DNA from 3 places in the Siminovitchia jepli genome. Region 2 is predicted to be linked to each of the others. Evidence: riboswitches for the same ligand, from Rfam matches in the RefSeq annotation. Region 2 holds a riboswitch; each other region holds the start of a gene.
What was found. Region 2 has a riboswitch for S-adenosylmethionine ahead of AB1L08_RS16975 (PLP-dependent aspartate aminotransferase family protein). Riboswitches for the same ligand answer to the same signal wherever they lie in the genome.
Positions count from the first base shown of each region.

Region 1 (7,366 bases), on a different contig from region 2:
GTCCATCATCATCATTATGTGGCCTGTCATTTATATGATCATCAGAAAACAAACGGTCAATCTTTCTCCGGGACTGCCGTTTCGAGGTAGACATGTTACCTTTTTCAGGAGAATTAAAACAGGTGTTGGAAGATTTAAAAGGGAGGGCTGGGCTCGCGATTGAAATAGACAACGATTGTTTTTATTTCAATTATGAGGAGGTATTCCCCTCAGCAAGTGTCATCAAGGTTCCGATTTTAATGGAAGCGCTGAGGCAGGCGGAGAGCGGCAGCATAAATATAAATGAAAGCGTGCAAATCCGCCATCGTGTCGGTGGATCCGGGGTACTGCAGGCCCTATCAGATCAAGTTGTCGTGACGGTAAAAGATCTCATGACACTGATGATTACCGTGTCAGATAATACTGCGACGAACATGATGATTGATCTGTTGGGAATGGACGCAATCAATACATCGATTGAAAGCATGGGAATGCAGAAGACGGTGCTTCAACGAAAAATGATGGACTTTGCGGCTATTGAGCGAGGCATCAATAATCTGACAAGCCCCGCTGATATCATCACTAGTTTAAAAGTCTTGGATCAGGGGGATTTTTTGACGGAGGAAAGCCGAAAACTGGCACTGGAAATCATGCACGCCCAGCAGTTTCATGATAAGCTCTCGGCCATGATTGACCCGGAAGCAATCTTTGTCGCCGGCAAAACCGGCAGCCTGCCGCAGGTGGAGAATGATTGTGCGGTTTTCAAATGGGGTAATAAAACGGCGTATGTGGCCGTTTTAATGGACCAGCTTGAGGATTCCTATTCGGGCAGACAGGTAATTAGCAAAGTCGGCAAGTACATTTATGATAGTTTAATCGCATAATTTCTTTATAAAAATTTAGTTTTGTTTGGAAAATTCATCCAACCATATTTAGCCTTATATGAAATTCGTGTTCCTCGGACCGGAGGTTTGCCGTCCGCTTCCTTCAGATTCCGCGTCATAGCGGACCCCCTTGCGTTAAGCGAACTGTTATTTCTGCGGGACTTGCACCCTATAGACTCGCGCCCATGCCGAACGCACCATAAAAGCACGCTGCGGTTGAATGTAGAGCGTGCTTTTTGCCAATCAGGCACAGGCGATTGCCTGATCCTTGCCAAAAATAAAAAAAGCTTGCAAAGAGGAATGTTCTTTGCAAGCTTTTTTTCATTATTTTACAATTGGCCCGCCCAATTGCTGGATGGATTTGTCAATATGTGAAAACTTGGCGAAGTTTTGACTAAACTTGGCAGCAAGCTCTTTTGCTTTTTCAAAATAAGCACTCTCATTCGCCCAAGTTTTGTTCGGCTGCAGTACTTCATCCGGAACACCGGGCACATGGAGTGGAATGGACAGTCCAAAAACTCCATCTTTAATGGTTTCCACGTTTTCCAATTCTCCGTTTAATGCAGCTTGAACCATGGCACGGGTATAACTTAAGTTCATTCTGCTGCCGACACCGTATTCTCCGCCGGTCCAACCTGTATTGACAAGGTAGACCTGCACGCCGTGCTCATCAATTTTCTTTCCGAGCATTTCAGCATACCGTGCAGCCGGGAGCGGCAGGAACGGCGCCCCGAAACATGTTGAGAATGTCGCTTCAGGGGAAGTGACGCCTCTTTCTGTTCCGGCGAGCTTGGACGTGTACCCGCTCAAGAAATGGTACATGGCCTGCTCTTTCGTTAATTTGCTGATTGGAGGCAGCACGCCAAAAGCATCAGCAGTTAAAAATACGATAACGGAAGGATGGCCGGCAATGCTTGGTTCAACGATGTTGTCGATTGCCTGGATGGGATAAGCCGCTCTTGTGTTTTCCGTTAATGTTGTATCAGCATATTGCGGTTCACGGGTATCCGGATCAACGATTACATTTTCCAAAACCGACCCAAATGTAATGGCATTATAAATTTGCGGCTCTTTTTTTGCCGATAAACCTGCCGTTTTAGCATAGCAGCCGCCTTCCACATTAAAGACTCCGTTTGGAGACCAGCCGTGCTCGTCATCCCCGATGAGCCGGCGATTTGGATCCGCAGATAACGTCGTTTTTCCTGTTCCGGAAAGTCCGAAGAAAAGCGCTACATCGCCCTCGATCCCAACGTTGGCCGAGCAATGCATCGATAAAATGTCCGCCTCCGGGAGAACATAGTTCATCACAGAGAAGATGGATTTTTTCATTTCTCCTGCATATTCTGTTCCGCCGATCAAAACAATTTTGCGTTCGAATGACACGATGATAAATGTTTCTGATTTTGTGCCGTCAACTTCAGGGTTCGCTTTGAAGCCTGGAGCTGAAACAACAGTAAATTCAGTTTGATGTTTTGCAAGTTCTTCCGCGGAAGGGCGTATAAACAGCTGATGGGCAAACAGGTTGTGCCAGGCATATTCATTTATGACTTGAATCGGCAAACGGTATTTTTCATCAGCCCCGGCAAATCCTTTAAATACAAAAATTTCATCTCTTGATTGTAAATATTGGATTACCTTTGTATAGAGCTTTTCAAATACATCAGAAGAAATGGGCTGGTTGACAGTGCCCCAATCAATTTTGTCCTTTACAGAAGGCTCCTCGACAATAAATTTATCTTTTGGGGAACGGCCCGTATACTTTCCAGTTTCAGCACGGACAGCACCGGATGCAGTAAGAATTCCCTCGTTGCGGTTCAATACTTTTTCGACCAGTTGAGGCACTGATAATTGCAAATGAACGTTTTGCCCATTTATTAATTGAGTTAATTCGCTTTTGATGCCTATTGAACTCATTCCTTACCCTTCCTTTATTTATGATTTTTAAGTTTTAGCCACTTGAGAATTAGTATAACACATTTAAATGAATAGTCTATACTAATTTTGAATATTTCATGAACATGATGGGGCGTTTCTTGTTGTATACCCTTTTTTGATAAGTAAAGTATAACTTGCTCAGAAAATTTTGGGTTCAAAAGAAGCTTTTCTGTGTCTGGCTCGATGGACAGGACGTCCTGGTCCCGCCGGCGTCACAGGACGTGGCGACTTAATGCGCCAGCACCTAGCCCCTCGTTTTCCCAAGCTGCTTCCTTATTCGTCGCTTGCGAGCTGCCTTATTGGAAATCGTCTTGTTTGTCTGCGTTTAGCAAGGCGCTTTTCCTGTAAATTAAGTTTCTAAGTGACCGTAAAGGGTGAAAATCGATCATTTGGGTCACGTAGAATGGCTCTAAGTGACCGTAAGGGTTGAAAGTCCGTCATTTGGGTCACGTAGAATGGCTCTAAGTGACCGTAAGGGTTGAAAGTCCGTCATTTGGGTCACGTAGAAAGTTTCTAAGTGACCGTAAAGGGTGAAAGTCCGTCATTTGGGTCACGTAGAGAGGTTCTAAGTGACCGTAAAGGTTGAAAATCCGTCGCTTCGGCCACGTGGAGTGTTTCCTGGAGCCCGAAAAAGTTAAAATCGACAATCCAGTCACTTAGACGCGTTAAAAAGAGCCCGAATTTGATGGTTTTGTAAAACAGGTCGCTTAGATGGTCATACGACCCAGTGGATAGGACTTTCCCTCCTGATAGCGGGGCGGGGCGTCTATTATTTATGAAATTTTTGCTTTTTTAGTGGATAATATTGACAGTTGGCTAATCACTAATTCAAGTCAAGTCTTCCTCGGCCATTTGCCTTATATTTTCTGCCGATACAGGCGCCTTGAGCTTTTTTACAAAAAAGCCATGAAGGGCGCTTTTGGATGAAAAAAATATATAAAGTGCTTTCTGTCCATTTCAGCAACTTTCTATAATCATTAAGGGTTCCCCGTTGACATCATTTTATCATTTAAGTTATGATTTTATAATGAATGGATACTCTTATCCTGAGATGGTGGAGGAAACAGGTCCGTTGAAGCCCGGCAACCTGCTATGAGCAAGCAACTGTGCTTGGCGAATAGAAAGGTGCTTACCTGTAGCAAGGCCAAAAGCCTTGGACGATAAGAGTGAAAGGCTCGGAATACGAAAAAAACCTTTCCTCAACATTTGCTGCGGGAAAGGTTTTTTGCTTTTTTGGCATGTTCGTATTAAAGTGTTTCAAATGGATAGGAGAATGTTCAGTTTAATTCATCATTTATTGTTTAAAGGAGGAGCTTTGATGTCCAAAAACCGGCGATTATTTACATCTGAGTCCGTTACTGAGGGACATCCGGATAAAATTTGTGATCAGATTTCTGATGCCATATTGGATGCCATCCTTGCCGAGGATGCAAATGCCCGTGTGGCATGTGAAACGTCCGTAACAACCGGACTTGTTTTGGTGGCAGGGGAAATTACAACATCTACTTATGTGGATATTCCAAAAATCGTTCGCGATACTTTGAAAGACATTGGTTATACGCGGGCAAAATACGGCTTTGATGCCGAAACATGTGCGGTCATTACTTCGATTGATGAGCAATCTCCCGATATTGCCGCGGGAGTCAACGTTGCCCTTGAGGCAAGGGAAGGCGAGATGAGCGATGAAGAAATTGAAGCGATCGGAGCAGGGGACCAAGGCCTCATGTTCGGCTATGCATGCAACGAGACGAAAGAACTGATGCCGCTTCCGATCTCATTGGCTCACAAGCTTTCAAGGAGGCTGGCAGAAGTTCGCAAGAATGAAGAGGTAGCATACTTGCGTCCCGACGGAAAAACACAAGTAACCATTGAATACAATGAGGACGGAAAGCCGGTACGTGTGGACACGATTGTCATTTCGGCCCAGCACCATCCCGAAGTGACACTTGAACAAATTCAGGATGACATAAAAGAACATGTCATTCAGCCAGTCGTTCCTTCCGGATTGATTGATGATCAGACAAAATATTTTATCAACCCGACAGGACGATTTGTCATTGGAGGTCCACAGGGGGATGCAGGATTAACCGGAAGAAAGATTATCGTCGATACGTATGGAGGATATGCCCGTCACGGAGGCGGCGCCTTTTCCGGGAAGGATCCGACGAAGGTAGACCGTTCTGCAGCGTACGCGGCAAGATATGTTGCCAAAAATATTGTGGCTTCAGGGGTTGCCGATAAATGTGAAGTTCAGCTTGCGTATGCAATTGGTGTTGCGCAGCCCGTTTCGATTTCGGTGGATACCTTTGGAACCGGAAAAGTGGATGAAGAAATATTGGTAAAAGCGATTCGGGAAAACTTTGATCTCCGCCCCGCAGGCATTATTAAAATGCTTGATTTGCGCCGTCCCATTTACAGACAAACGGCTGCTTACGGGCACTTTGGACGGACGGATATCGATTTGCCTTGGGAAAGAACAGATAAAGCTGAAGCGATTGCCCGTTTCGCTTCATTAAAAGGATTGTTTTAAAAATAGCGGAGCTGCGAATATGCGGCTTCGTTTTTTGCAGTCAAAAAGGAGCCGGAAAAACCTGCATGGGTTGACGCTGGCTCTTGTTGTGGGAGAATGATTTATAGGAAAATTCTACGAGGGGGAATCAGGATGAAAAGGGAACACATCTTCGCTGAATTGATGGAATGTTTATTTTATGAAACTGAGGGCAACGGGACTCCGGAGGTGATGGAAGATGCTTAAACTTCCTGTCATCGTGGCGCCGATGTTTTTAGTGTCCACACCCAAAATGGTTATTGAAGCAGGGAAAGCCGGCGTCATTGGATCTTTTCCGCTTTTAAATGCCCGTCCTGCTGACGTGTGTGCACAATGGCTGGAAGAAGTACATAAAAATTTGGAAGGCATGCCTTGGGCAGTGAATTTTATTTGTCACAGAAAAGCAAATAAAAGATATGATGAGGATATTGAACTCATCCGGACGTATCAACCGCCGATCGTCATTACATCCCTTGGACATCCCGGAGAAGTAAAGGATATTGTGCACGGATACGGCGGACTTATTTATTCGGATGTAGCCAATATTGACCATGCCAAAAAAGCAGCCAAAACAGGAATCGATGGCTTGATTTTAGTGTGTGCCGGGGCTGGGGGACATGGGGGAAGACTCAACCCATTTGCGTTCATCGCAGCGGTAAAAGAATTTTTTGGCGGAACGATTATTTTGTCGGGATCGATTTCCACAGGCAAAGATGTGTTGGCGGCACAAGTGATGGGGGCAGACTATGCCTACATGGGAACACGTTTTTTGGCAGCGAAAGAAAGCAATGCGAATGATGAATATAAAAACATGGTACTGCAATCCACGATAGAAGACATTCTTTATACAGATGCTTTCAGCGGCGTTCATGCGAATGTTCTCATTCCCAGCCTGATCAAAGAAGGAATTGACCCAGCATCGTTAACGTCGAAAGACGAAGTGGATTTGTCACATTTGGTTAATGTAAAGGCATGGCGTGAAATTTGGTCCGCAGGCCAGGGGGTCACCAATGTCAAGAAAATGGAAACAACGAAAGAAATTGTGCAAACACTGTTGAAAGAATATGAGAAAGGAAGAGCTGGCTTGTTGCAAAACCGTTTTCGAACTGAAATGGGCTAAACACCGGACGAATGCAATTATGCTGGAGCGGTCCGCATTTGGTCATCCTCTTTCTTTTTGACTTTTTGATACAAATTTTGATATGTTTTTTCTGCCAATAAAGAGAAAATAATGTTAATATAAGTAAGGTATGGCTTGAATTTAATTGGAGTAGGTGACACAAAATGTGCGGTTTTATCGGTTGCATCCATGAACATGCAAAAGAACAAAACGAATCAGAGCAACAAGTATTAAAGCGGATGAACGACTTGATTATCCACCGCGGTCCGGATGACGAAGGTTATTATTCCGATGACCATATCCGGTTTGGATTCAGGCGGTTGAGCATTATCGATATAGAAAGTGGAGGCCAGCCCCTTTCATTTGAAAATGAACGTTACTGGATCATCTTTAATGGTGAAATATACAATTTTGTGGAATTGCGTGAGGAACTCGTAAAAAAAGGGGTGTCCTTTGAAACAGAATCTGATACGGAAGTTATCCTAGCCTTGTTCAGCGAGTTAAGGGAAAAAGCGGTCGAGCATTTGCGCGGCATGTTTGCTTTTGCCATCTGGGACAAAGAAAAGCAGGAGCTGTTTGGCGCGCGTGACCCGTTTGGGATCAAGCCATTTTTCTATTTGGAAAGAGAGGGGGAAACCTTTTTTGCTTCCGAGAAAAAGAGCATTTTGCTTGCGATGGAAGCCAGCGAGTTAAATGCGGATTCCTTGCAGCATTACATGACTTTCCAGTTCGTTCCAGAACCGGACACAATGACGAAAGATATTAAAAAATTGGAGCCTGGCCATTATTTTACAAAAAAACCGGGAGAGCCGATGAAAATATCCCGTTATTGGAAAGCAAGCTTTGCCCCCGCCGGCCACCGCACGGAGGAAGATTTTATAAAAGAGATCCGGGATGTCC
Region 1 is NZ_JBFEGN010000006.1:45,519-52,884, reverse strand. Features, by position in the region: gene AB1L08_RS04845 (ABC transporter ATP-binding protein) at 1-90, shown strand, start outside; gene AB1L08_RS04840 (serine hydrolase) at 123-863, shown strand; gene pckA (phosphoenolpyruvate carboxykinase (ATP)) at 1,188-2,777, opposite strand; SAM riboswitch class I at 3,837-3,965, shown strand; gene metK (methionine adenosyltransferase) at 4,117-5,328, shown strand; gene AB1L08_RS04825 (NAD(P)H-dependent flavin oxidoreductase) at 5,546-6,466, shown strand; gene asnB (asparagine synthase (glutamine-hydrolyzing)) at 6,631-7,366, shown strand, end outside.
Region 1: another riboswitch for S-adenosylmethionine. It lies ahead of metK (methionine adenosyltransferase); the one in region 2 lies ahead of AB1L08_RS16975 (PLP-dependent aspartate aminotransferase family protein).

Region 2 (7,366 bases):
GGGGGCATTATTCCTCCTGCTTTTGTCTGTATTACAAGCCGGGATGACATGAACTGTTTATTATATGAATAAAATCACCGGCATGTGGCAGGACATTGATTTCATTTTTTCTCGTACAAAGAAACACGGGGCGGTTGATCTCAATGCCTTCAACATATATCTTTGCCACTTGCTTTTGCCGGATAAAGTTGTCCAAAGCGATTGATGGCGCAAGCATGACACCAAAGCCTGCTGCAACCGTTTGGATGGAAACGCTCAGTCCGTATAATTGCATGCCGATATTGGGTGGAGGTGCTTTATGAAGCTTGCACAATGCAAGCAATAAATCCTTTGTTGAGCTTCCTTCTTCCCGCAAAATAAACGGTTCGCGCATTAAGGTCTCATACGACACAGTTTTCCCGGCAAGCCGATGGTGATAAGGGGCAATAAAGCAAAATTCCAAGTTCATCAAAAATTGATAATCGATATCTGGATGATGGTCATTTTCCTCTATGACAAATGCCAGATCCGCCTTATAATGGAGGAGTTGTTCTATAACCTGCTGTGTATTTTCCGTCTTGACATTGACTTTTCTTGTTGGGAAGGCCGTTTTGTATTTGCTGAGCCATTTTGGCAGCAGAAAATTTGCCGGAATATAAGAGGCTGCAATATTTAAATCCTCTGCCCCCGAATCCCGCACCTGGGCAATTTTATGTTCAATATCATTCTCCAAGTCAAACAATCTTCGTGCCTGTTCGTATAAAAATTTCCCGTTCGGCGTCAGGGTAATCCCTCTTCCTTTTGATTCTATCAAAGGGAATCCTACTTCTTTTTCCAAATTCCGTACTTGAATGGTCACGGCCGGCTGGCTGATTCTAAGTGACTCCGCTGCTTTAGACACACTTTTTAATTCGGCCACTTTTGCAAATAACCGCAGTGCATGTAAATTCATTGTGGATCCCTTCCTATAAAAATAATTTATATGTTTATAACAATTATATATTATATTTATCAATCTTGCTCTTGTATCCTTTACTATAGAACCACTATTCACCTAAGTAAAAATAACATAGGGGAATCCGACAATGACAATAAATAAAAATGAAGGAACTGCAATAAAAAAGGGGTATCTTCAGCAAGGTACACCGGCGTTCAAAAAAGCCAATTTTGCGTTATTCACCGCTGCTTTTATTACGTTTTCCAATCTGTATATGACACAATCCATTTTACCGGTCTTTACGGAGGAATTTCATGTTACGCCAACAATGGCAAGCCTGTCTTTATCATTGACGACACTCTCCCTTGCCTTTGGACTGCTTATTTTTGGCTCTCTTTCCGAGGCATGGGGAAGAAAAAACATCATGTCTGTCTGCATTATCATTGCAGCGGTTTTAACTGTGGTGATTGCATTCTCGCCAAATTTTGAACTTCTTTTGGCATTGCGGGTGCTTCAGGGGCTGGCATTTGCCGGCATTCCTTCGATTGCCATGGCCTATTTGGGGGAGGAAATCGAAGGAAACAGCCTGGGTGCAGCGATGGGCCTGTATATCAGCGGCAATACGATTGGGGGACTTGCCGGAAGAGTCATCATGGGAACGATGACAGATTTGTTTTCCTGGAAAGCGGGAATGCTTTGCTTAGGAAGTATTAGTCTGATTGCCGGCATTTATTTCATATGGGCTTTGCCGCCATCAAAGCATTTTGCATCCCGGCCGTTGAATTTAAAAACGCTTTTCGGATCCCTCACTTCCCATTTGAAAAATCCGGTTTTGGTGTTATTATTTTTCATCGCTCTTTTTTTAATGGGGAGTTTTGTCACCATCTTTAATTACCTGGGCTTTAAGCTTGCGGAACCTCCGTATCATTTAAGCATGACAATCATAGGCTGGTTGTTTCTTGTTTATTTAGTTGGTACATTCAGTTCAGCCTGGTTTGGCATGCTCGGTGACAAAGCGAGCCGCCCCATGTTTATCATCATTGGTGCGCTGCTGATGGTATTGGGTGTATTATTGACGCTTCCCGTTCATCTATTTTATCAAGTGCTGGGAATTGTCGTTTTGACATTCGGTTTTTTCGGCGCCCATTCGGTAGCAAGCGGTTTGGTAAGCAAGCTTGCAACACATGATATCGCTCAGGCATCCTCACTTTATTTATTTGCCTATTATATGGGGTCGAGTATCGGGGGCTCTGCAGGCGGCCTATTTTGGTCACACTTTGGCTGGGCAGGAGTAGCAGGCTTTACGGCAGTGCTGGTGGTTGTTTCCGCCTTTTTGGCTCTACAAGTAAAAAAGCTGTGTTGAATGAACATACAGGCGGCCGGAAACTGGCGGAATTGCCGCACCGTTGTATCCTTTTTTGGTCCAAAAGGAACAACATGGGGCAGCCTGTATGGACTGTATGCCCTGTTGCTTCATTTACTGTTTTTATGGTATTTTTATAGAAAATTTCAATGGAAGCATTAACGAATACAGAACTACCTGATGTCCATTGGGAGAGGTGTAATGACATGTGCTCTGAAAATATATGGAACGCAGATTTGTATGATGATAAACTTAACTACGTATCTCATTTCGGGAAGGGAATCGTAGAGCTGCTTCGTCCGCAAAAGGGAGAGAGAATCCTTGATTTGGGCTGTGGAACTGGGGATCTTTCCTATGAAATCTCCAAGTCCGGTGCCATGGTGACAGGAATGGATGCATCAACCCAAATGGTTGTAAAGGCGCGTGAAAAATATCCTTCAATCCCGTTCATAGTTGGCGATGGTGAAACCTTTAGAACAAATGAAAAGTATGATGCTGTTTTTTCAAATGCAGCCCTTCATTGGATGAAAGACGCTGAGAAAGTGGTCGAATCCATTGGGCTCGCACTACATCCTGGCGGCCGCTTTGTAGCGGAATTTGGCGGGGAGGGAAATGTCCAAACCGTCATTCGGGGAATAGAAGAGGTGCTTTATCAAGAATATGGCGTGAATGCAACGAAGAGAAACCCTTGGTATTTCCCCAGTATAGGGGAATATAGTGCTCTACTGGAGCGGTACGGATTTAACGTGCAATATGCTCATCATTTTCATAGACCGACCGTGTTGCCGGATGGAGAAAAAGGATTATTACATTGGCTGGATGGTTTTGCAAATGACTTTTTCCCCGAATTTTCTAAAGAAGAAAAAATAGTAATTTATGAAAAAATAAAAGATAAGATTCAGCCGGATTTATATAAAGACGGCATATGGGAAGCGGATTATAAGCGCATTCGAATGATCGCAATGAAAAAGGGCTAATGCATTCTTCAAGAGCCGTACCAGCTGCCTAATCCAATTAAGATAATGGGAAAACTAAAAAAAACATTTGACAACGAAAAATTCCCGTGCTAGACTGCTATTAACCATTCAGCAAACCAATTCAATAAGTTCTTATCAAGAGCGGTGGAAGGATCTGGCCTGATGACACCCGGCAACCTTAAGTTTGCTACTTAAAAGGTGCTAAATCCAGCTGAGCGTTTTGCTCGGAAAGATAAGAGGAAATTAAAGATACACCCTCTCATCTTTCGTGAGAGGTTTTTTATTTTAAAAAAATTGAATAGCAGATTCTTATCAAGAGAGGCGGAGGGACTGGCCCGATGATGCCCGGCAACCATTAAGCAGAAATTTCCGGCTTAATAAGGTGCTAATTCCTGCAGGAGGCAACTCCTGAAAGATAAGAAGAGAAAATCGATGATAAGCGGCTCTCTTCTTACGAAGAGGGCTTTTTTATTTAACGAATGAGGGGGAAACGAAAATGACAACAGCAAAAAACGCAACGTATGATCTTGAAACATTGGCATTACACGGAGGGCAGGCACCGGATCCGACTACAGGATCGAGGGCGGTTCCCATTTATCAAACGACTTCCTTTGTTTTTCATGATACCGAGCATGCTGAACGGTTATTCGCTTTGGATGAGCCGGGAAATATCTATTCCCGCATCGGAAATCCGACAGTGGATGTTTTTGAAAAGAGAATGGCATTGCTGGAAGACGGGGTGGCAGCGGTGGCAACATCATCCGGAATGTCCGCCATTACGTTATCCATTCTGAGCCTGGCAAGCGCCGGCGATGAGATTGTAGCTGGGGCAAATCTTTATGGAGGTACATATAACTTATTCGCTGTAACACTTCCGCGCTACGGGATCCATGTCAAGTTTGTCGATCCAACCGACCCGGAAAACTTTAAAGCGGCTATCACTGATAAAACAAAAGCCGTTTACGGGGAAATTATTGGAAATCCCGGCTTGCAGGTGCTGGATGTAGAAGCGGTGGCTGAAATTGCCCATGAAGCCGGAGTGCCTTTCATTGTCGATAATACTTTTGCAACTCCGCATGTCTGTAAACCGCTTCAGCTTGGGGCTGACATCGTTGTCCATTCGGCAACCAAATGGATAGGTGGCCATGGTACATCAATTGGCGGCGTCATTGTTGACGGAGGCCGCTTCAACTGGAACACGGAAAAGTTTCCTGAATTTACAGAGCCTGATTCAAGTTATAACGGGATTCGATATGCCGTTGATTTCGGAACATTGGCATTTATTACAAAAGTAAGGGTCCAATTGCTGCGCGATTTCGGTGCAGCATTAAGCCCGCAAAATGCTTTTCAGCTGATACAGGGATTGGAAACCTTGCATATACGGGTTGAACGCCATAACGAAAATGCCGCCAAGCTGGCGGAATACCTGGAAAGTCATCCGGCGGTGGAGTGGGTATCCTACCCGGGGCTTGAAAGCCATCCTTCGCACGGACTGGCGAAAAAAATATTCAATAACGGTTTTGGCTCCATCATTGTATTTGGCATCAAAGGTGGAAAACAAGCTGGAAAAGATTTGATCAACAACGTCTCGCTGTGGTCGCATGTAGCAAATGTCGGAGATGCGAAATCACTTATCATCCATCCGGCTTCCACAACACACCAGCAGCTGACCAAAGAGCAGCTGGAAGAAACAGGCGTGACCGAATCGCTTGTCCGCTTGTCGGTTGGGATTGAATCGCTTCGCGATATTCAGAACGATCTTGATCAAGCGCTGAGTAAAGCAACAGGTATAGGTAGCGGAGGAAACCAACCCATTGTGATCAATGATGAGGGGGTTATCCGCTGGGCATTAAACTCCGCAACTGAAAAAGTATTGAAAAATGGACAGGAAGTCAACCGTCAAAAAACATTGGCCATTGTCGGTTTAAGCGGAAAAGAAGCAAGGCCCAGCTACCGCTTGGCCCGCAAAATGCAGCGGTTAGGTTACAAAATTGTGCCTGTCAATCCAAGGGAAACTGAAATATTGGGTGAAAAAGCCTACCCGGATTTAAAAAGCATTCCATTCCCAATCGACGTTGTTCAAGTATTCAGAAGTCCGGAAGCGGCAATTGGCGTCGCAAAAGAGGCAGTTGAAGTGAAGCCGAGGATTTTCTGGCTCCAGGAAGGCGTCATATCTCCAGAGGCTGCGGCAATAGCAAGGGATGCCGGAATTCCGGTCGTCCACAACAGGTGTACGTACAAAGAAGCACAAAGATTAAGAGGAACGATCTCCACCTATGCGTGTGAGATTTAAAAGGAGAATAACGACATGAGAAAAATAACATCCATTTTAGCAATCAGCATTTTGGGGTTTGGTTTATTCATCACTTCCGGTTGCTCATCCAGTGCCAAATCGGAAGGAAAACCGGAAAAAATCAGACTGGACTATGCTTACTACTCGCCGACAAGCCTGGTTTTGAAAAAATTCGGTTTCTTGGAAGATGAGTTTAAAGATGACGGCATTGAGATTGAGTGGACATTAAGCCAGGGAAGCAATAAAGCCCTGGAATTCCTGAACAGCAACAGTGTTGATTTCGGATCGGCTGCGGGAGCGGCTACATTGATGTCCAAGGCAAATGGAGCGCCGATTAAAAATGTCTATATCGCCAATAAGCCGGAATGGACAGCACTTGTCACAAGTGCGGATTCCACCATTAAATCGGTAAAAGATTTAAAAGGAAAAAAAGTGGCAGCGACACTCGGGACAGATCCTTATATTTTCCTGCTTCGGGCTTTAGATAAAGAAGGTGTGTCGGTTGATGATGTGGAGATTGTCAATCTGCAGCATGGGGACGGAGCCTCTTCACTGACCAATGGATCAGTCGATGCGTGGGCCGGGCTTGACCCTCATATGGCCCGCCTTGAAATTGAAACTGGCGCAAAACTGTTTTACCGCAATCCTGATTTTAATACGTACGGATTTTTAAACGTGAGGGAAGATTTTGCTGAAAAATACCCTGAATATGTACAGCGTGTGATCAAAGCCTACGAGAAGGCAAGGCAATGGGTGCTTGATCATCCGGAAGAAGCCGTAAACCTGTTGGCGGAAGAAGCAAGCATTCCGGAGGATGTTGCACGTATCCAGCTTGAACGCAACGATTTTTCAGAACCTGTGCCAGGAGATGTTCAACGCAAAGCGCTTATTGAAGCGGGTAAAATTTTACAAGAGAGCGATGTCATCGATTCAGGAGCCGATCTTGAAAAATTGACTTCAAATCTTATTGATCCGTCATTTGCAAAAAAAGCAATTGAAGGCAAATAAACTCGGGCAGGAGAGAAGTGAAATGGCAAAGCATGAAGGAGAGTTAGCGTCCGCCCTTGTCGCTGAAAGACCTGCAGAACAGAAAAAAGTCCGGATAAAAAAGCGGAACCTTCAGCCGGTTATACTTGGAAGTTTACTGCCAATCATTCTTGTAGTGGCGTGGGAAGCGTTAAGCCGCCTGGGCATTTTTCCATCGTATCAACTCCCAGCCCCATCCACGATACTGGCGACCATTCAAAAAATGGCGCAGGACGGTTCCTTATGGGGGCACGTGGGCATCACAACCTATCGCGTATTTTTGGGATTCATATTAGGAACGGCTGTGGCAGTGGTTTTTGGTTCGTTTGTCGGTTTTTATAAAAAAGCGGAATATCTGTTTGACCCGATGATTCAGGCTTTCCGCTCGATTCCATCATTGGCATGGGTGCCATTGTTCATCCTTTGGATGGGGATTGGGGAACCTTCCAAAGTGACGATGATTGCAGTCGGGGTATTTTTCCCGGTTTACTTGAATATCGTCAGCGGAATTGCAGGAGTGGACCGGAAGTTGATCGAAGTCGGAAAAATGTACGGATTGAGTACATTCCGGCTGGTCACCAGAGTGATTTTGCCTGCATCATTGCCTTCCTTCCTTGTAGGGCTGCGCAGCGGCTTGGGCTTGGGCTGGATGTTCGTTGTCGCTTCAGAATTGATGGGGGCCAGTCAGGGATTGGGATACTTGCTTGTCCTTGGGCAAAACACCCTTTCACCAGAGACGATCATTGCAAGTATCATTTTGTTCGCCATCATTGGAAAATTGACCGACTGGA
Region 2 is NZ_JBFEGN010000066.1:5,019-12,384, forward strand. Features, by position in the region: gene AB1L08_RS16960 (LysR family transcriptional regulator) at 32-931, opposite strand; gene AB1L08_RS16965 (MFS transporter) at 1,065-2,279, shown strand; gene AB1L08_RS16970 (class I SAM-dependent methyltransferase) at 2,486-3,256, shown strand; SAM riboswitch class I at 3,386-3,495, shown strand; SAM riboswitch class I at 3,563-3,678, shown strand; gene AB1L08_RS16975 (PLP-dependent aspartate aminotransferase family protein) at 3,753-5,549, shown strand; gene AB1L08_RS16980 (aliphatic sulfonate ABC transporter substrate-binding protein) at 5,565-6,557, shown strand; gene AB1L08_RS16985 (ABC transporter permease) at 6,580-7,366, shown strand, end outside.

Region 3 (7,366 bases), on a different contig from region 2:
ATTTGCCAATGATCTTCATCAAAGGAATAAAGCCTTGGGACTTGATTCGGATGGGAACCATATGGCACTTCGACAACCGCATCAACAACGAAGTAAGGAATTTTCGTCAAGTCCGGACGGTTTGAAAATACTTCATCATGGACAATTTCTTCTGCTGTCACAAGAACAAACTTAGCCGCGTGCGCAATTTCAATATCTTCTGCGACATTACCCTCAATTTGGCAGTTTCCGTATTTGTCCGCACGATGGACATGGATAACTGCTACGTCCGGATAGCAGGCGGGCAGCAGCTCCACCGGCTCATTTGTAAAAGGGTCGATGATTGTTTTCGATCCGCTGTAATGCAAGGTATCCGTACCGAGTGATGACCGTGTCGGATAAAAAGAAAGACCTTTCATCGCAGCGGTAAAACGCCACTGGAAGCCGGCATTTGTTGTCTCGGATAACACTTTTAACCGCCCCGATTCAACTGCCCTCCTCGCCGGGAGTGACAATCCGCGCACTTCGTCCGCAAAACCGTAGGAAACCTCTGCTTTTGTGATGTTTCCCGCTGCCGCCAGCAATTGCCAGTCATGCTGTGATCCTTTCGTTCCGATCGTCAGATCCCCTGTTTTTTGGCGGATGATTTCATGCACCGCGGCAATCGGGTTGCGCACCGATCCCATGCCGCCGAAAACGATATAGTCTCCTGCTTTTACGCCCCGTGCCACTGCCTCTTTCAATGTCGTCGTCTTATCTTTTTTTACCAGTGATTTATGGTTTTTACGAAATTCTCTCATTTTGTCAGGATGCTCCCAACCATGGAGCTTTGATGAGAGTCCTTCTTTTACAATGGTTTGCGCCATGTTTTTCCTCCTTTTGAAAAATTATCTTTTATCCACTGCCCTTGACGCCCGGTCTCCGGCAAATTGGATCAATTGAACGAGAATGACCAGTATGATGACCGTTGCAATCATGACATCGTTTTGGAAACGGTAGTAGCCGAATCGAATGGCCAAGTCGCCGATTCCGCCCCCGCCGACGATTCCGGCCATCGCCGAATAGCTTAATAGACTGATCACCGTGACAGTAAGACCGGCAATCATCCCCGGTTTGGCTTCGGGAAGCAAGACATCTTTTATAATCAGCCACGGGGAAGCACCGCATGATTCTGCCGCTTCGATCACCCCTTTATCAATTTCGCGCAAAGATGTTTCCACCAGGCGTGCGTAAAAAGGGATGGCAGCGACGGTAAGCGAGACACTCGCGGCCGCCGGGCCCATCGTTGTTCCCAGGATCAATTTTGTAAATGGGATAAGGACAACGAGCAAAATGATGAAAGGAATGGAACGGATAATATTAATGATGCTTCCCGCCACGTGTTGCATGAAGCGGTTTTGCCAGAACATGCCTTCGCTTGTGACAAAAAGGGCGATGCCCAGCGGGACGCCGATCATAACCGCAAAAGCGACGGCAATTCCCATCATCCATGAAGTTTCCAGGAAGGCTTTTCCGAATTCATGCACCATCTCAAGCAACACCGGCGAGCACCTCCAATAGATTTGTCCGTTTCGTGATATAGTCAATCGCTTGCTGGACTTCCGCGTGATTGCCGGTCATTTCAATGATGAGTGTTCCCAGCGGACGGTCCTGAATGTAGGAGATTTGGCCATGAAGAATATTGGCAGATACATCAAATTGTCTTAATGTCTCCGAAATGACCGCTTCTTCGGCTGAATCGCCCTGAAAAATGATTTGAACAATCGTCCCCTTTCTGGCCGCAAGCAGTCTTTCAGGCAGTGCCAAAGAATGGACCGTTTGAACAAATTGTTTGGACAGAGCCGTTTTCGGATTGGCAAAAATATCATATACATCAGCCAATTCGACGACCTTGCCATTTTCCATGACGGCTACCCGATGGCAAATATCCCGGACCACTTCCATTTCATGTGTAATTAAAATAATGGTGATCCCAAGCGTTTCGTTGATTGTTTTCAACAGTTGCAAAATTGACTTTGTTGTTGTCGGATCAAGCGCTGAAGTAGCTTCATCGCACAGGAGTACTTTCGGTTCATTGGCCAGTGCCCGGGCGATGCCGACCCGCTGCTTTTGACCGCCGGATAGCTGGGCAGGATAGTGATCGCCGCGATCGGACAGCCCGACCATCTCCAACAGTTCCGGGACACGCTTCTTAATTTCTTCTTTCGTCTTGCCCGCCGCTTTTAATGAAAAAGCGATATTGTCAAAAACGGTTTTAGAACTGATCAAATGAAAATGCTGAAAAATCATGCCGATCTTTTGGCGTTCTTTCCGGACATCCCGATCCGACAATGCCGTCAAATCTTTGCCGTCGATCAAAATCTTTCCTTCTGTCGGCCTTTCCAGCAGATTCAAGCATCTGAGCAATGTGCTTTTCCCGGCACCACTGTAGCCAATAATCCCAAAGATCTCCCTCTGGCGAATGGTCAGATTGACATCATTGACAGCCGTCACATGTTTGTATCGTTTCGTCACATTTTCAATTCCGATCATTCATTTGCCTCCTTTTCCACTTGATAAGGCGGTTTTACGTACCCTTTTGCCTTCTTGTTTGTAAAGTCCAAAAATTTATCTGAGTGGTAAGCTTTCTCCAATGCTTTTGCGAATGGTTTATCAACATCTTCTTTTCTGAGCGTTACATAAATTAAATACCCTTCCGGTGTTTTTTCGATTTCAACCGCTTCATCCAGCTTCAATCCTGAAGCAAGCGCAAAGTTTCCGTTTATGAAAGCAAAATCTGTGTCTCCCAGTGAACGCGGTGTTTGGGCCGGATCGATTGGCTTGATTTTTAAATTGAGCTTATTTTCCACGATGTCTTTTTCAGAGACGACTGTTGGATCGGCCTCTTCATTCACTTTGATCAAACCGAAATCTGCAAGCATATTCAGGGATCTGGCCAAGTTGGTCGGATCATTCGGCATCGTCACGGTCATGCCTTCCTTTACATCATCCAAAGACGTATGCTTTTTGGAATAGAGGGCAATGGGAGCTGTCGGCACCGCATAAGGCGCAACCAGGTCCATGTCATGGTCTTTATTGAACTGCCCGAGGTATATTCTGTTCTGGAACAGGTTGGCATCTATTTCCCCTTCGTTTAAAGCGACATTGGGCTGAATATAATCATTGAACTCAACGATTTTCACTTTATATCCGTCCTTTTCAAGGATCGGGATAATGCCTTCCCGCAATTGGTCACTGTACGGACCTGCAGTTGCACCGATGGTAATTTCTTTCTTATCCTCGTTGGCTGCAGTGCTTCCGCACGCTCCTAACACCAACAGGCTGAAAATTAGACTAATGGTAAGCAATGTTTTTCTCATTCTGATGTTTCCCCTTTAATGATGAATTGTTAGTATTTAAACAGCGCCCTTCCGGACTCTTCCTTGAAGGAAGCGTATTTTTCCGGATTCTTTTTATCGTGATTCTGACGGGATGGAAAGGATCCGCTGCAAAATATTCGTAACAACGGGATACTTAAACCTCCCGCTATTTCCCGGCTTCCTTCTCGATTCCCCGGCAATTCTTCTTTGTTTTTCGGAATGATCACAAATAGCTGTCTGATAGGATGATCCGCTGCTTTTGAATGGGCCGCCCCCATCTGTTGGGTCAATTTGCTGCCAAAACGATCCAACTAACTTTTCATATAAAAATACTTGGTTATTAAACGAAATCTGTACTGCTTCCACATGGCCGATTAATCCCGGTGCATGCCTGTTCATACGTCGGGTTCTCAAACGTCCCGCCAGTATAACCGGAAACCACTTTCTCAATCCCCGGCTGAGTGTCAAATGGTTGGATCATGCACCAAAAACAGCCGCTCGCAAAGGTTGCAAAAGTTCCGCGTCAGACATGTTTATTCTCCTTTTTTCCATTTAAAAAACCCCTTGATCAACACAAATATGCCTTTAGCAAGCAAATTTGCGCAAATCAAGAGGCCTCCGGTTGTCCGGTCAGCTTCCCAGTATATTCATCATGTATCATGCTGGAAACCGCTTCTTTTCGATCCGGTTGATCTGAACAATTTTCCCTTCGTGAACCGTTATTTGCAGCTCACCGAAACGCAAATTGCCGAGGGCTTCCGCAATCACTTTCAACTTCTCGTTATCTACTTTTACTTTTTCCCCCATTCCTCTCAGCTCCTTTGATTGTAAATCGCCCGATATACAAGAAAAAGACCCCTTCACAATAAGAGGTCTCCGCTTTTAATTAGAATCATCAGCTTTGCCTCTTATATATCAGACTTTTAAAAAATCTGCTGGAATTGGCACCGTTTGAATATATAAAAGTATATTCAATGGTTGCCGAGGCTTCACCGGGCCAGTCCCTCCGCCTCTCTTCATAAGAGTATGAAATAATGAAATTGTCATTTGGAACGTTGAAACCTATTTTATTCCGAAATGTTTTGGCTGTCAACCAATTTTTTCAATTTTATTGCTTTGGGCCTCCAAACTTTTGTACCATTTTTTGCTATATGGCCCACGACGGTCGTTTCGTGTGCCCATTCCTTGATCATTTGAACTTACAACTAACCGCCAAAGGGTCATTTGTGCTGCCGTGAAGCCATCGGCCAATCTCTGAAAGAAAGTTTATCGGTACAACGACGTATCAGCTGTGGTGTGGTATAATCTATATCATTATTTTATCTAAGGGGATGCTCGAAATGGAATCATTGGCACATCAAAAAGACGGAATATTTCCTTCGGTCTGCTCTCTTGATTGTCCGGATCAATGCGGACTGCTTGTCCATAAAAAAGACGGGAAGATCGTAAAAATTGACGGAGATCCCAACCATCCCATAACGAAAGGAAGCATTTGCAACAAAGTGCGGAATATGGGAGCCCGCCTTTACGACGAAAAAAGATTAAAAACACCTTTAAAGCGTGTTGGAGAAAAGGGCGAAGGAAAGTTTATCCCGATCAGCTGGCAGGAGGCCATTGAGACGATTTCCGACCGCTGGAAAAAAATCATTTCGGAGGAAGGTCCGGAATCCATTTTGCCTTACAGCTTTTACGGAAATATGGGCAGGATTCATTCAGAAGGAATGGACAGGCGCTTTTTTCATCGTCTCGGTGCGAGCCAGTTGGAGCGGACGATCTGTTCGGATGCCGGAGCTGTGGGATATAGGTATACGATGGGCAGCAGTTTTGGCACGGATCCCGAAGAAATGACGGAAACAAAATTGTTTGTTTTTTGGGGAATCAATGCTGCAAGTACGAATATGCACCAGGTAATGATCGCACAAAAAGCGAGAAAGCAAGGGGCAAAGCTCGTTGTCATAGATGTCCATAAAAACCGGACCGGCCGCATGGCGGATTGGTTTATTCCGGTTATTCCGGGAACCGATGCGGCATTGGCGCTGGGCATCATGCATGTATTATATAAAGAAAATTTAGTAGACCGGGAGTTTTTAACAGAATATACAGTAGGGTACGAGGAACTGGAGCACCATGTAAAGCAATATGACCCTCAAGTTGTCTCTGGCATTACAGGAGTTCCGGCGGAAGATATTTATAAACTTGCCCGTCTGTACGGTTCCACTGCCCCCTCCATGATCCGGATCGGCAACGGGCTTCAGCACCATGACAATGGCGGCATGATTGTCAGGACCATTGCCTGTCTTCCGGCTTTAACGGGCCAATGGCTGCTGAAAGGCGGAGGAGCAGTGAAATCAAACTCGGCTTACTTGAATTACAACACGAGGGCATTGCAACGGCCGGATCTGCAAAAAAAGCCAACCCGCTCGATTAACATGATTCAATTGGGGCAAGCCCTGTTAGAGACGGAAAACCCGATCCGATCCTTATTTGTATATAGCAGCAATCCTGCCGTCGTTGCTCCGGATTCCGTCAAAGTCAGAAAAGGATTGCTGCGTGATGACCTCTTCATGGTCGTCCATGACTTGTTTTTGACGGAAACGGCGGCGTATGCGGATATCGTATTGCCGGCAACGTCCTCCTTTGAAAATACGGATATATATACATCTTACTGGCATCTCTATTTGCATTTACAGGAGCCGGTCATTCCTCCTTATGGAGAAAGCAAGTCGAATGCGGAAGTGTTCAGGCTGTTGGCGGCAGTAATGGGATTTGATGAAGAAGCTTTTAAAGACAGTGATGAAGACATGATCCGCCAGGCGATCAGTGATGTGCCAAATCCTTATTTTCCTGACATTACATTGAAAGAACTTAAAGAAAAACGCTTTGTCAAAGCACGTACTCCGGAAAACCGTTTGAAGCGTTTGAACACACCGAGCGGAAAAATTGAATTGTATTCGAAAAGGATGGAACTGGATGGGCACCCGCCGCTGCCGACGCACATACCGTTGAAAGAGGAAAATTCGGACTATCCTTTTCTATTCGTGCCCGGCCCGAACCATAACTTTTTAAACTCCACTTTTTCCAATAACGAAAAACATGTCAGATTGGAAAAATCACCGCAGCTGTTCATCAACCAGGAAGACGCGCTGCGGCTTGGCATTGAAAACGGTGATTGGGTCCGCATCTGGAATGACCGGGGAGAATGTGAATTGCCGGCATCTGTCGGGGATCAGGTTCTTCCAGGCGTTCTGGTCACCCAAGGCCTCTGGGCCGATGCCCATGGAGCAAAACGGCTTGTGAATGCCTTGACACCGGACCGGGAAGCTGACATGGGCGGCGGCGCCGTGTTTTTCTCAGGAAAGGTAAATGCAGAGAAGGTGGCTGCAGGAGATCAACTGAAGACTGGTAAAGAATGGAGTAAAGCATAAGTGCAAAGAATGATGCCCTTGGTTTCAAGGCTGATCAGGCACCAAGGGCTTTTTACAATGCAATGCCTCTTTCCAACCGGACACTACAGGTTTCCAAAAAGCTTTTTCATATACGCAGTTACGGCGTCTTCCCATTTTTTCTGCCAATTCAAACGAAAGAAGCTTGCCCCGGTTCTGCGTGCAAAAAAATCTTCGGGCGTCATTGCCATTTCGTACAGCACAGCGTAATGAACAAGCAATTTAATTGCCAACGGCAGTTCTTCGTCCGGCAGAACTTTTTCCTTCATCGATGCAACCATATCTGCGTTTGTTCCATATACCGCCGCAATTGTTCGTGCCTCCTCTTGACGAAGGCCAATTTCCCGAAGTTTTCGGCTTCTCTCATCAATAGACTTTTCATATTCGGCCGGATTCGTAAAATGTCCGCCGGAAAGGCGAAGATTTCTTGTTACGCATGGTCCGCTTTGAATCCCCTCTTGCTCAAGCTGTTTTGCCAGCATATCTGTTGCCGTTTCAGCCATTTTTCTGTAACCGGTCAGCTTCCCTCCCACAATCGTGATTAATCCGGTATCTGACACCCAAATTTCGTCTTTGCGGGATATC
Region 3 is NZ_JBFEGN010000007.1:30,146-37,511, reverse strand. Features, by position in the region: gene AB1L08_RS05310 (CoA transferase subunit A) at 1-845, opposite strand, end outside; gene AB1L08_RS05305 (methionine ABC transporter permease) at 867-1,508, opposite strand; gene AB1L08_RS05300 (methionine ABC transporter ATP-binding protein) at 1,510-2,511, opposite strand; gene AB1L08_RS05295 (MetQ/NlpA family ABC transporter substrate-binding protein) at 2,508-3,338, opposite strand; partial or broken gene msrA (peptide-methionine (S)-S-oxide reductase MsrA) at 3,368-3,819, opposite strand; gene AB1L08_RS05285 (YezD family protein) at 3,996-4,145, opposite strand; SAM riboswitch class I at 4,244-4,363, opposite strand; gene AB1L08_RS05280 (molybdopterin-containing oxidoreductase family protein) at 4,679-6,763, shown strand; gene AB1L08_RS05275 (glycerol-3-phosphate dehydrogenase/oxidase) at 6,847-7,366, opposite strand, start outside.
Region 3: another riboswitch for S-adenosylmethionine. It lies ahead of AB1L08_RS05285 (YezD family protein); the one in region 2 lies ahead of AB1L08_RS16975 (PLP-dependent aspartate aminotransferase family protein).